2 regions of the Streptomyces sp. NPDC101165 genome follow, and region 2 is predicted to be linked to the other one. Evidence: predicted binding sites of a transcription regulator. Region 2 holds the regulator's gene; the other holds the start of a gene.
The links. The regulator HrcA, encoded in region 2, represses chaperone genes, less so after heat shock. The targets are predictions, from matches to a motif close to TTNGCACTCNGNNNNNCNGAGTGCNAA.

Region 1 (7,109 bases), on a different contig from region 2:
GTTCGGGGCCCGGGGCTGGAAGGATCCGGCACCATGCGAGTAGTAGTACAAAATGACAAAAGCCGGGCACGCATCCCGAAGGTCGCCCTCCGCTGCGCGGCAGCCGCGCTGGCCTCCGCCGCCCTCGTCTCCGGCTGTTCCGCCACGGGTTCGGACTCCGCGACCGGGACCGCCCCCGGCCACGGCGGCCCGGCGGACTCACGGGCCCGCCTCGCCGCCGAACACGCCCGCCTGGTCGCCGCCGCCCGGCACTGGAACCTCGACGAGGTCCCCCTGAGACCCCCGGCGCCACCGGCCGCAAAACCGAAGATCACCGCGCGCGCGGGCTTCGAGGTGGACGGCCAGGAGGAGGAGAACCTCCCACCGGTCTTCACCACCGTCCCCACCAGGCAGAAGGTCGTCTTCCTCACCATCGACGACGGCGCCGAGAAGGACCCGGCGTTCCTGCGCATGATGAGCGACCTGAAGATCCCCTACACGGCCTTCCTCAGCAACTACCTCGTCAAGGACGACTACGGCTACTTCCGCCGGATGCAGTCCGAGGGCCACACCCTCAACAACCACACCCTCACCCACCCCTATCTGCCCGGACTGTCCTACGAGGAGCAGAAGGACGAGATCTGCGGCATGCAGGCCGTCATGGAGCGGCAGTTCGGAAAGGCGCCGACCGTCTTCCGCCCGCCCTACGGCAACTACAACGGCGACACCCTGCGCGCCGCCAAGTCCTGCGGGATCAAGTACGCGCCGATCTGGGACGAGGAGGTCTTCGTCGACCACTGGGAGTACCGCGAGGACGACAGGAACCTGCACTCCGGCGACATCGTGCTCACCCACTTCCGGGGCCGCAGCGACTGGGACGGCACGATGGTCGATGACATGCGCCGGTTCCTGAACAAGGTCACGCGCGAGGGGTACGCCGTGGCGCGCCTGGAGGACTACCTGTGAGGCACCGGGGGCGACCGGGGCGAGGTCCGGGAGGAGCACGGGCCGGGTCGGCCGTCGTCCTCGCGTCGGCCCTCCTCCTCGCGGGCTGCGCCCAGTCGGTCGACCCCATCGAACGCCTCGGCAAACGGGCGGCCCAGGGCGTACGGAAGCCCAGCCCGGCCGTCAGTCAGGCGTACCGCCGCTGGGGCCTGGCCGCCCCGCTCGCCGCCCCGCCCCGCCACCGTGTCCGCCCCCTGACGGCCCGTGGGGCAGGCGCTGCCCCGCCCCGCGTCGTGGACCACGTCGCCACCACCGACAAGGTCGTCTTCCTCACCTACGACGACGGCGCCGAACGCGACCCGCGCTTCGTCGACATGGTCCGAGACCTCGGACTGCCGGTCAGCTTCTTCCTCACCGACAGCGTCGTAGGCCCCGGCTACGGTCACTTCGCCCGCCTGCGCGCGGTCGGCGCCGAGATCGAGAACCACACCCTCGATCACCCGGCGATGCCCGGACTGCCGTACGCCGGCCAGCGCGCCGAGATCTGCGGCCAGCAGGACAAACTCAAGTCCCGCTTCGGCGTCCGCCCGCACCTCTTCCGCCCGCCCTACGGCACGTACGACACCACGACGCTGCGCGCCGCCGCCGACTGCGGCATCTCCTCGCTCGTCCTGTGGCGCGCCGCCATGACCTCCGACGGCATCGCCTACACGCACGGGGAGCGCCGTCTGCGCCCGGGAGACATCGTCCTGGTCGGCCCCGACGAGGCCACGGGCCCGACGCTGAAGGAACGCACCGCGCGACTGCTGCGTCGGGTGCAGGCACGCGGGCTGACCGTGGGGCGCCTCGAGGACTACCTGTGACAACCGGCCCGTCCGGCGCTTGAGGACAAGGCCCGTTCAGGGCCGAAGCGGGTGTCTGGGGGCGGCAGCCCCCGGGGCGGCGGGGCCGACACCGGCAACCGAGCGGCTCCGCGTACCCCCAACCCGGCCGACGCGCCGCACGGCATTGGCACTCCGCTTGACCGAGTGCTAATCACGGTCATAGTCTCGGCTCTGGCACTCGGCAGATGAGAGTGCCAACAAAAGCGACGGGCAGGTCCGGCACCCGCGACGACGGATCGACCTGGTCGCCACCTCAGACAGTTAACCCCGTGAGATCTCCGAAGGGGGAGGTCGGATCGTGACGACCACCAGCTCCAAGGTTGCCATCAAGCCGCTCGAGGACCGCATCGTGGTCCAGCCGCTCGACGCCGAGCAGACCACCGCCTCTGGCCTGGTCATCCCGGACACCGCGAAGGAGAAGCCCCAGGAGGGCGCCGTCCTCGCCGTGGGTCCGGGCCGCTTCGAGAACGGCGAGCGCCTTCCGCTCGACGTCAAGGTCGGCGACATCGTCCTGTACAGCAAGTACGGCGGCACCGAGGTGAAGTACAGCGGCGAGGAGTACCTCGTCCTCTCGGCTCGCGACGTTCTCGCGATCATCGAGAAGTAGTCACCTCCGGCACCCAGTTGCCACCAGCTGCGCCCCTGGCCCCCGCGACCACATAAGAAGCCGGGCGCCGGGGCGCAGTTCTTTTTTCACCCACAGATTTCCGAGAGGGCTCACGCTGTCATGGCGAAGATCCTGAAGTTCGACGAGGACGCCCGTCGCGCCCTCGAGCGCGGCGTCAACAAGCTGGCCGACACGGTGAAGGTGACGATCGGCCCCAAGGGCCGCAACGTCGTCATCGACAAGAAGTTCGGCGCTCCCACCATCACCAACGACGGTGTCACCATCGCCCGCGAGGTCGAGGTCGAGGACCCGTACGAGAACCTCGGCGCCCAGCTGGTGAAGGAGGTGGCGACCAAGACCAACGACATCGCTGGTGACGGCACCACCACCGCCACCGTGCTCGCCCAGGCGCTGGTGCGCGAGGGTCTGAAGAACGTCGCCGCCGGCGCCTCCCCGGCCGCCCTGAAGAAGGGCATCGACGCGGCCGTCGCCGCCGTCTCCGAGGACCTCCTCGCCTCGGCCCGCCCGATCGAGGAGAAGTCCGACATCGCCGCCGTCGCCGCGCTGTCCGCCCAGGACCAGCAGGTCGGCGAGCTGATCGCCGAGGCGATGGACAAGGTCGGCAAGGACGGTGTCATCACCGTCGAGGAGTCCAACACCTTCGGTCTGGAGCTGGACTTCACCGAGGGCATGGCCTTCGACAAGGGCTACCTGTCGCCGTACTTCGTGACGGACCAGGAGCGCATGGAGGCCGTCCTCGAGGACCCGTACATCCTCATCAACCAGGGCAAGATCGGCTCGATCCAGGACCTGCTGCCGCTGCTGGAGAAGGTCATCCAGGCGGGTGCCTCCAAGCCGCTGCTGATCATCGCCGAGGACGTCGAGGGCGAGGCCCTGTCGACCCTGGTCGTCAACAAGATCCGTGGCACCTTCAACGCCGTCGCGGTGAAGGCCCCCGGCTTCGGCGACCGCCGCAAGGCGATGCTGCAGGACATGGCCGTCCTCACCGGCGCCACGGTCATCTCCGAGGAGGTCGGCCTCAAGCTCGACCAGGCCGGTCTGGACGTGCTGGGCTCCGCCCGCCGCGTGACGGTCACCAAGGACGACACGACCATCGTCGACGGTGCCGGCAACTCCGAGGACGTCGTCGGCCGGGTCAACCAGATCAAGGCCGAGATCGAGAACACCGACTCCGACTGGGACCGCGAGAAGCTCCAGGAGCGCCTCGCGAAGCTGGCCGGCGGCGTGTGCGTCATCAAGGTCGGCGCCGCCACCGAGGTGGAGCTGAAGGAGAAGAAGCACCGTCTGGAGGACGCCATCTCCGCGACCCGCGCCGCGGTCGAGGAGGGCATCGTCTCCGGTGGTGGCTCCGCGCTGGTCCACGCCGTCAAGGTGCTCGAGGGCAACCTCGGCAAGTCCGGCGACGAGGCCACGGGTGTCTCGGTCGTCCGCCGCGCCGCCGTCGAGCCGCTGCGCTGGATCGCCGAGAACGCCGGCCTCGAGGGCTACGTCATCGTCTCAAAGGTAGCGGAGCTGGAGAAGGGCAACGGCTACAACGCCGCCTCCGGCGAGTACGGCGACCTGGTCAAGGCCGGCGTCATCGACCCGGTCAAGGTCACCCGCTCCGCCCTGGAGAACGCCGCCTCCATCGCCTCCCTGCTGCTCACGACCGAGACCCTGGTCGTCGAGAAGAAGGAAGAGGAGCCGGCCGAGGCGGGCCACGGCCACGGCCACGCCCACTGAGGCACCTCAGCACCGAGGCCCGGCACCCCGAGGGGGTGCCGGGCCTTCGCTGTGTGCCCGGCTGCCCCGCGCCCTACTTCTCCAGCTCGTCCAGCGCGCCCAACTGCCCCAGCAGCCCGAGCCGGTCGTACTGCCACCAGGCCTCGCAGATCTTGCCGTCGTGGTCGAACCGGAAGACGGTCGTACCGGTCATCGACACCTGCCGGCCGGTGTTGGGCAGGCCCATGAACTCGCCGGTCTGGATGCCGTACCAGCTCCAGCGGGTGCAGACCCGGTCCGCCTGGGTGATCTGGTCCTCGATCGTGAACGTGAAGTCGAAGGCGCCCCGCCACATGTCGATCTCACGCCGCATGTTGTCCAGCCCGAGCTGGTCCTGCTCGTTGGCCGGATCGTGGTCGTGGTAGTGCTCCGCGATCAGGTCGTTCAGCGGAGGCAACGGCCCCCGTATCGCGACGGTGTCGAAGAACCGGCGTGCCTGGGCCGCGTACAACGGCTCGTCGCGCACCACGTCCAGGTCCGTGAACGTGGGCATCTCGTCGCACAGGGCGACCAGCTCCCGGAAGATCAGGTCGGTCTCCGGCAGGTTCGAGTTCCGCATCGCCTCCTCGTACGACGGGAACTCCACGATCTCGATGACGTGCGACGCGTCCGAGCGGTCCTTGCCGACCACCGCGTGCGTCGCGGTCCGCTTCCCCTTGGTCTGTTCGACCCACTGGTCCATCAGCCGGTTCATCTCGTCGATCCGGCTGGTCCTGCAGTCGATGAGCTGTACGAACGTCATGGCGCCGCCTCCCGGCCCCCTGGGTCCGGATCCGTCAGGCCCATTTTCCCACCGGAACGCGGACGCCACCCGTCCTACTGGGGCCCGTACTTGCGCCCCGTCTTCGAGCTGATGCCGCCCATCAGCCCGCGTGGGGTGACCTTCACCAGTCCCATCAGCGCCTTGTACCGGGGGTCCGGGATGGACAGCGTCTTCCCGCGCGCGAGGTCGGCCAGGGCCGCCGCGACCAGCTTGTCCGCGTCCAGCCACATCCAGCCCGGGATGTTGTCCGTGCCCATCCCGGCCCGCTGGTGGAACTCGGTGCGCACGAAGCCAGGGCACAGCGCCATCAGCCGCACGCCGCTGCCCGCCAGGTCCTTCGCCGCGCCCTGGGTGAACTGCACGACCCAGGCCTTCGAGGCGCCGTAGGTGCCCCGGGGCACGAAGGCCGCCACCGAGGCGACGTTCACCACGCCGCCGCGGCCGCGCTCGCGCATCGCCTCGGACGCCGCCGAGGTCAGCCGCAGCACCGCCTCGCAGTGCACCTTGAGCATCTTCAGCTCGTCGGCCATGGGCACTTCGAGGAAGCGGCCCTTGTTGCCGAAGCCGGCGTTGTTGACCAGCAGGTCGACCGGGTTCTTCCGGTCGCTCAGGCGCTCGGCCACCGCCTCGATGCCCTTGTCCTCGGCGAGGTCGGCGCTCAGCACCTCCGCCTCGATGCCGTGCCGGTCGTGCAACTCGGTCGCCTGCTCGCGCAGCCGTTTGGCGTCCCGGGCCACCAGGACGAGGTCATGCCCGTCAGCCGCCAGCCGCCGCGCGAACGCGGCACCGATTCCCGCGGTCGATCCCGTAATCAGAGCCGTTGTCATGGCCCAAGGGTAGTGACCCGGACCGACGGCGTCCGCTGACGGTGACGGCCCCTCAGCGGCCCTGTCCGGCGACGTACTTGCGGGCCGCGGCCAGCGTCTCGGTGTGCAGCGCCTCGCCCGCCACGAGCAGCTGCGGCAGCAGCTCCCGCTCGGTGGTGACCGCGCGGAACTGCATCGCCGCCGTCACCGAGTGGTCCGGCCGGTGCACGATCTCGATCGGATCACCGGCCCGGATCTCACCCGGTTCGACCACCCTCAGGTAGGCACCCGTCGCGCCCTTCCGGGTGAACCTCTTCACCCAGCCCCGCTCGCCCAAATGGCCCTGGAACGTACGGCACGGAATCCGTCCCGACGTCACCTCCAGCACCACCTCGGACCCGATCCGCCAGCGCTCGCCGATCAGCGCCCCGGACACGTCCAGGCCCTCCGTCGTGAGGTTCTCGCCGAAGCAGCCATTTGCCAACGATCTGTCCAGCTCTCGCTCCCAGTCGTCGAGGTCCTCGCGCGCGAAGGCGTACACCGCCTGGTCGTAGCCGCCGTGGTGGCGCAGCTCGCACACCGCGTCCCCGGCCAGCCCGCTCCCGCCGACACCCTTGGGCCCCGGAGCCGCCACCCGCACCGGCCCGTCCGTCGGCCGCTTGTCGATGCCGGTCACACCCTCCGCCTGGTCCGTGTACGGCACCGGCGTCGGGCGACCCAGATTGACCGAGAGAAGCTTCATGCTTCGCACGGTACGGGACCGCACCCCAAAGCGTCGACGCAATATGAGGCGCCATGTCCAAGTCAGGCTTATGCTCGGGGGGTGATCGAGGCTCGTCATCTCCGTGTCCTGCGCGCAGTCGCCACCACCGGTTCCTTCTCGGCGGCCGGGCGCGAGCTGGGCTGCACCCAGCCCGCCGTCAGCCAGCAGATGAAGGCCCTGGAGTCCTCGGTCGGCACCCCGCTGCTGGTCCGCAGCGGCCGCGAGATGCGTCTGACCCAGGCCGGCGAGGCCCTCGTCCGGCACGCCTCCGGGATCCTCGCCGGGCTCACCGCGGCCGAGGAGGAGGTCGCCGCGATCGCGGGCCTGAGGGCCGGCCGGGTCCGGCTGGTCTCCTTCCCGAGCGGCAGCTCCACGCTGGTCCCCACCGCCCTGGCCGCCCTGCGCGCCGCCCACCCCGGCACCCGCGTCTCGCTGGAGGAGGCCGAGCCCCCGAAGTCCGTCGAACTGCTGCGCGAGGGCGACTGCGACCTGGCGCTCGCCTTCCGCTACGAGAGCGCGGCGGTCGCCGAGGAGTGGGACGACCTCGTCGTACGGCCCCTGCTGACCGACCGTCTGGTCG
Region 2 (7,109 bases):
CACGGTGGGGCCGAGCACGTGGGCCCGTGCGCCCGCCTCCTCGAAGAGTGCCAGCTCGTCGCGGGAGACGCCGCCTTCGGGCCCCACGACCAGCACGATCTCGCCCTCGGTGGGGAGTTCGGCGGTGGCGAGGGGAGCGCTGCCGTGCTCGAAGTCGGAGTGGAGGACGGCGGCGAAGTCGGCTTTGGCGAGAAGTGCGGCAACCTGTTTGGTCGTCGCCGCGTCCGCGACCTCGGGGAAGCGGACCCGGCGGGACTGCTTGCCGGCCTCGCGGGCGGTGGCCCGCCACTTGCCGAGGGCCTTCAGCCCGCGCTCGCCCTTCCACTGGGTGATGCAGCGGGCCGCCTGCCAGGGCACGATGGCGTCGACGCCGACCTCGGTCATGGTCTCGACGGCGACCTCGCCCCGGTCGCCCTTGGGCAGGGCCTGGACCACGGTGATGCGCGGGGCGGGCTCCGGCTCCTCGGAGACCGAGGTCATGTGGACGATCAGCCGGTCCTTGCCCTCGACGCCGATCACCTCGCACACCGCGTAGCGCCCGGCGCCGTCGGTGAGGACGACCTCCTCACCGGGCTGCAGCCGCTTCACGGAGACGGCGTGCCGCCCCTCGGGCCCGTCCAGGACGTACCGGTAGCCGTCCGAGCGGAAGTGCTCGACGACGAAGACCGGAGCCGTCATCGCCCGTCACCTCCGTCCGACAACGCTGTCCCCGCCGCATCGATCTCGCCGACGAGGACCTTCACCAGCTCCCCGGCCGGCAGCTCGCGGGCCATCCGGTGGCCCTGGCCCGCCCACAGCGCCATGCCCTGGGCGTCCCCGGCCTTGGCTGCGGCCTTGCGCAGCGGAGAGGTCAGGTGGTGGATCTCGGGGTAGGCGGCGGGGGCGTACGGGCCGTGCTCGCGCAGGAAGCGGTTGACCAGGCCCCGCGCCGGGCGGCCGGAGAAGGCGCGGGTCAACTCGGTGCGGGCGAACAGGGGGTTGGTCAGAGCCTGCTTGTGCAGCGCGTTGGCGCCGGACTCCGGGGTGGCGAGGAACGCCGTGCCCAGCTGGGCCGCGCTCGCGCCGGCCGCGAGGACGGCGGCGATCTGGCTGCCGCGCATGAGGCCGCCGGCGGCGACGACCGGGATGCCGACGGCCTCCCGGATCTGGGCGATCAGCGAGAGCAGACCTATGCCGGAGCCGTCGTTCTCGGGGATGTCCCGGTGGGTGCCCTGGTGGCCGCCGGCCTCCAGGCCCTGTGCGATCACCGCGTCCGCGCCGGCCCGCTCGACCGCGAGGGCCTCCTCGGCGCTGGTGGCGGTGACCAGGGTGAGGGTGCCGGCACGGCGCAGGGAGTCGAGGACGTCCCGGCCCGGTACGCCGAAGTGGAAGGAGACCACCGGCACCGGGTTGTCGAGGAGGACCGCGAGCTTGGCGTCGTAGCCGTCGTCCCGGCCGCTGTCGGGGTCGCCCAGCTCGGTCTCGTACCAGGCGGCCTCACCGGCCAGCTGGTGCGCGTAGACCTCGACGGCGCCCGACTCTGCGTACTCGGACTGGGGCATGAAGAGGTTCACGCCGAAGGGCCGGCTCGTGAGCCCCCGCAGCTGCTTGATCTCCTGGTACATGCCGTCGGCGGTCTTGTATCCGGCGGCGAGGAATCCGAGGCCGCCCGCCTCGGACACGGCGGCGGCGAGCTGCGGGAGGGAGACACCGCCCGCCATGGGGGCCTGCACGATCGGGTGGGGGAAGAGATCGGTCAGTGCGGAGGACATGACGGCATGTTGTCACGTCCTTTGAACAAGTCCGAATCCGGGCTTCCCACGGCATAGGCCACCGGCATGCGGGGTGCCGAAGCACCCCGCAGCCGATGGTTCAGCGCCCGTTGAAAGCGTCCTTCAACCGCGAGAACAGCCCCTGCTGACCCGGCTGGAACTGTCCCTGCGGACGCTCCTCGCCGCGCAGCTTCGCCAGCTCGCGCAGCAATCGTTCCTGCTCGGGGTCGAGCTTGGTCGGGGTCGTGACCTCGACGTGGACGATCAGGTCACCCCGGCCGCCGCCGCGCAGGTGCGTGACGCCCCGGCCGTGCAGCGGGATCGACTGGCCGGACTGGGTGCCGGGCCGGATGTCGACGTCTTCCATGCCGTCCAGGGTCTCCAGCGGCACCTTGGTGCCGAGGGCCGCCGCCGTCATCGGGATCGTGACCGTGCAGTGCAGGTCGTCGCCGCGCCGCTGGAAGGTCTGGTGCGGCAGCTCGTGGATCTCGACGTAGAGGTCACCGGCCGGACCGCCACCGGGGCCGACCTCGCCCTCGCCGGCCAGCTGGATGCGGGTGCCGTTGTCGACACCGGCCGGGATCTTCACCGTGAGCGTGCGCCGGGAGCGGACCCGGCCGTCGCCCGCGCACTCCGGGCACGGGGTCGGCACGACCGTGCCGAAGCCCTGGCACTGGGGGCAGGGGCGGGAGGTCATGACCTGGCCCAGGAAGGACCGGGTCACCTGGGAGACCTCACCGCGGCCGCGGCACATGTCACAGGTCTGGGCGGAGGTGCCGGGAGCGGCACCTTCACCGTTACAGGTGTTGCAGACGATCGCGGTGTCGACCTGGATGTCCTTGGTCGTCCCGAAGGCCGCCTCGTCCAGCTCGACCTCGATGCGGATCATCGCGTCCTGGCCGCGCCGGGTGCGCGAGCGCGGGCCGCGCTGAGACGCCGTACCGAAGAACGCGTCCATGATGTCGGAGAAGTTGCCGAAGCCACCGGCCCCGAAGCCGCCCGCTCCGGCGCCGCCCGCCTGGGAGAGCGGGTCGCCGCCGAGGTCGTAGACCTGCTTCTTCTGCGGGTCCGACAGCACCTCGTAAGCGGCGTTGATCTCCTTGAACCGCTCCTGGGTCTTCGGATCCGGATTGACGTCCGGGTGCAGCTCGCGTGCGAGCCGACGGAACGCCTTCTTGATCTCATCCTGCGACGCGTCGCGGCGCACGCCGAGAACGGCGTAGTAGTCCGTGGCCACTTACGACTCCGCCAGGATCTGTCCGACGTACCGTGCCACTGCGCGTACCGCTCCCATCGTTCCCGGGTAGTCCATGCGGGTCGGTCCGACCACGCCGAGCTTGGCAACCGCCTCGCCGCCCGAACCGTAGCCGACCGACACGACGGAGGTGGAGTTGAGTCCCTCGTGGGCGTTCTCGTGCCCGATGCGCACGGTCATGCCCGGATCCTTCGCCTCGCCGAGGAGCTTGAGGAGCACGACCTGCTCCTCAAGGGCCTCCAGGACGGGCCGGATCACGAGGGGGAAGTCATGCCCGAAGCGGGTGAGATTGGCGGTGCCGCCGATCATCAGCCGCTCCTCGTTCTCCTCGACCAGTGTCTCCAGCAGAGTGGAGAGCACTGCGGAGACCGTACCGCGATCCTCGACGTCGAAGGCCTCGGGCAGGTCCTCGACCAGGCGCGGCACGTCGGTGAACCTGCGGCCCGCGACCCGGCTGTTCAGCCGGGCCCTGAGGTCCGCCAGGGACGCCTCACCGAAGGGTGCCGGACAGTCGACCATCCGCTGCTCGACCCGGCCGGTGTCCGTGATCAGCACGAGCATCACGCGCGCGGGGGCGAGTGAGAGCAGCTCCACGTGCCGCACGGTGGACCGGGTCAGGGACGGGTACTGCACGACGGCGACCTGCCGGGTCAGCTGCGCGAGCAGCCGTACCGTGCGCGCCACGACGTCGTCGAGGTCGACGGCGCCCTCCAGGAAGTTCTGGATCGCGCGGCGCTCGGGCGCGGTCATCGGTTTGACGCCCGCGAGCTTGTCCACGAACAGCCGGTAGCCCTTGTCGGTGGGGATGCGCCCGGCACTGGTGTGCGGCTGGGCGATGTACCCCTCGTCCTCCAGGGCCGCCATGTCGTTGCGCACGGTCGCCGGGGAGACGCCGAGGTTGTGCCGCTCGGTGAGCGCTTTCGAGCCCACCGGCTCCTCGGTGCCCACGTAGTCCTGGACGATGGCGCGCAGCACCTGAAGCCTGCGTTCACTCAGCATTCGCGCGCACCTCCAGCATGTCGTCCCGTCGGCTCTTCCGGTCGCCCGCCTGGCACTCTGCGTGTCCGAGTGCCAGCCTTCCCCAGCCCAGTGTACGGGCGTGGGGTACTCACTGGGCAAGGTCGGTCCTGCCGTACCAGCTTGTACCGCTAGCGTCGCGGTATGACGGTGACTTGGGAAGAGCTGGGGTGGGAGCGGCTGGCGCCCGGGGTGGGGCGGTGCCGGCTGCCCGGCTGGGACTGCACCGTGGGCCTGGTTCTCGGGGCGGGTACTGCGTTGGTCGTGGACGCCGGGTCGAGCCCGGCCGAGGGCGAGCGGCTGCGGGCCTGGGCGGAACAGCTGGCGGGGCACGGTGTGACCCATCTCGCGCTCACCCATCCCCACTTCGACCACGTCTTCGGCACGGCCGCCTTCACCGGGGCGCAGACGTATGCGGCGGTGGGCGTCGACGCGGTGTTCGCGTACGAACGCGAGGAGCTGCGCCGGGACGCGGTCCGGCACGGACTGCCGGCCGCGGACGCGGACGCGTCCGTCGCCGCCCTGACGTCTCCCCGCCACCTGGTCTCGGGCGAGTGGACGCTGGACCTCGGCGACGGCCGGCAGGTGCTGCTGGCCAACGTGGGCCCCGGCCACACGGCCCACGATCTCGCGGTCCTCGTCCCCGGCTCGGTCTCCGGCGCCACCGAGATCGTCTTCTGCGGCGATCTGGTGGAGGAGTCCGGTGAGCCCCAGGCGGGCCCGGACGCCGTACCGTCCCGCTGGCCCGACGCCCTGGACCGGCTGCTCACCCTCGGCGGCGAGGACGCGCTGTACGTCCCCGGTCACGGTGCGGTGGTCGACGCGGCGTTCGTACGACGGCAACGCGACGAGCTGGCAGCGCGATTCGGCGTGTCGTGAGTGCAGGTCGGCGGCTTCTCCTATCGTCATCCGAATGCGCCCACCCGTCTCCCGCCATCGCCCTTCCAACGAGGGCCCTTCGGGCCCGCGCCCTCGTATGTACTCCCCGGACCTGACCCCGCCCTGGAAGAAGCCCAAGCCGGTGCCGGAGGTCCCGGCGGAGCCCGGCCTGGTGGTCGAGGAGCCCGGCACCGGTTTCTGCGGCGCGGTGATCCGCTGCGAGGCGGGCACGGTGACGCTGGAGGACCGCTTCGGCAAGCACCGGGTGTTCCCGCTGGAGCCGCGCGGCTTCCTGCTGGAGGGCAGGGTGGTCACCCTGGTGCGGCCCGCCTCGGGTCCGGTACGGCCCACCCGTACGGCGTCCGGTTCGGTGGCCGTCCCCGGCGCACGCGCGCGTGTGGCCCGGGCCGGCCGCATCTACGTCGAGGGCCGGCACGACGCCGAACTGGTCGAGAGGGTGTGGGGCGACGACCTGCGCATCGAGGGAGTGGTCGTGGAGTACCTGGAAGGCGTGGACGACCTGCCGGCGATCGTGGCGGAGTTCGGGCCGGGGCCGGACGCGCGGCTGGGCGTGCTCGTGGACCACCTCGTCCCGGGCACGAAGGAGTGGCGCATCGCCGAGTCGGTGACGAGCGAGCACGCGCTGGTCGTCGGGCACCCGTACATCGACATCTGGGAGGCCGTGAAGCCGTCGTCCCTGGGGATTCGCGGCTGGCCCCGGGTGCCGCGCGGGGAGGACTGGAAGACGGGCGTGTGCCGGGCGCTGGGCTGGCCGTCGGACAACACGGGGGCGGTGTGGCAGGCGATTCTGGCGCGGGTGGGCTCTTACAAGGATCTGGAGCCGGAGCTGTTGGGGCGGGTGGAGGAGCTGATCGACTTCGTCACGGCTCCTGCCGGGTGAGCCCGGCGGCGGCCGGCTGCCTGAGGTAGGAGCCGGGCTGTTCGACGCGCCCGAACCACAGCTCGGGCGGAGCCCAGCGGCGGAGCGCGCGGTCGTACACGCTGAAGAAGTGCCGTACGTCCAAGCGGTAGCGCAGCCGGGGCAGCCCCTCGCGCAGCGGCGCCGTGTCGCGGACGAACTCGCGGAGCAACGGGTCGTCACGGTCGATGTCACCGCGGGGGCACAGCTCCACCGTGTGGACCAGCCTCCGGCCGACGCGCGTCCAGTGGAGGCCGACCCCGGCCAGCGAGTCCCAGGGGATCAGCACGGCCTTCCCGTGCCGCAGGACCCAGAACCCGTTCGCGTCGAGGGCCGTGACCAGTCCGCGCCACCGCAGCACCGTGCGCAGCGCGAACCCGGACCAGACCAGGCCGAGCAGGCAGACCAGGGCGACGACGTGGAATCCCTGGTCGATCAGGACCAGCAGGCCGAGCACGCCCACCCCGCCGAGCAGCACCACCAGCGGCAGCGTCCACAGCAGCCACCGCAACCCGTACCGCACCACGGTGGCGTCCGGATCCGGCCGTCTGTCAGAGATCATGGCCGGGAACTGTACCCAGCCCGACGATCAGTCGACCAGATCCCGCACCACCGCGTCCGCCAGCAGTCGCCCGCGCAGCGTCAGCACCGCTCGCCCCTCCTCGTACGGGCCGGACTGCAGCAGGTCGTCCGCCAGGGCACGTCGGGCAGCCGCGAGCCCCTCCGGCTTCAGCAGCGACAGCGGCGCCCCCTCCCGCAGCCGCAGCTCCAGCAGGACGCGCTCCACCCGGCGGTCCTCGTCGGACAGCAGTTCCCGGCCCGCGCCCGGTGAGCGGCCCGATGCCAGCGCCGCCGCGTACGCGCCCGGGTGCTTGACGTTCCACCAGCGCACCCCGCCCACGTGCGAGTGCGCCCCCGGCCCGGCGCCCCACCAGTCCGCACCCCGCCAGTACAGCTCGTTGTGCAGGCAGCGGGCCGCCTCCGAGGTGGCCCAGTTGGAGACCTCGTACCAGTCGAAGCCGGCCGCGGACAGCATCTCCTCGGCGATCAGATAGCGATCGGCGTGGACGTCGTCGTCCGTCATGGGGACCTCGCCCCGGCGGATCCTTCGCGCCAGCTGGGTGCCCTCCTCGACGATCAGCGCGTACGCGCTGATGTGGTCGGGCCCCGCCCCCAGCGCCGCTTCCAGCGAGGCCCGCCAGTCGTCGTCCGACTCCCCCGGCGTGCCGTAGATCAGGTCCAGGTTGACGTGCTCGAAGCCCGCCGCCCGCGCCTCCGCCACGCATGC

Region 1: groES (co-chaperone GroES) is a predicted target of HrcA. The motif match lies at 1,933-1,959, and genes of this name have one in related genera.

What each region holds. Positions count from the first base shown of each region.
Region 1 is NZ_JBIWPG010000016.1:93,447-100,555, reverse strand. It holds gene ACIRVH_RS31035 (polysaccharide deacetylase family protein) at 34-945, shown strand; gene ACIRVH_RS31030 (polysaccharide deacetylase family protein) at 942-1,787, shown strand; gene groES (co-chaperone GroES) at 2,107-2,415, shown strand; gene groL (chaperonin GroEL) at 2,536-4,158, shown strand; gene ACIRVH_RS31015 (ester cyclase) at 4,232-4,939, opposite strand; gene ACIRVH_RS31010 (SDR family NAD(P)-dependent oxidoreductase) at 5,014-5,787, opposite strand; gene ACIRVH_RS31005 (MOSC domain-containing protein) at 5,840-6,508, opposite strand; gene ACIRVH_RS31000 (LysR family transcriptional regulator) at 6,590-7,109, shown strand, end outside.
Region 2 is NZ_JBIWPG010000002.1:527,800-534,908, reverse strand. It holds gene ACIRVH_RS05885 (16S rRNA (uracil(1498)-N(3))-methyltransferase) at 1-678, opposite strand, end outside; gene ACIRVH_RS05880 (nitronate monooxygenase) at 675-1,751, opposite strand; gene dnaJ (molecular chaperone DnaJ) at 1,852-2,988, opposite strand; gene hrcA (heat-inducible transcriptional repressor HrcA) at 2,989-4,005, opposite strand; gene ACIRVH_RS05865 (MBL fold metallo-hydrolase) at 4,168-4,902, shown strand; gene ACIRVH_RS05860 (DUF3097 domain-containing protein) at 4,937-5,803, shown strand; gene ACIRVH_RS05855 (hypothetical protein) at 5,784-6,383, opposite strand; gene hemW (radical SAM family heme chaperone HemW) at 6,411-7,109, opposite strand, start outside.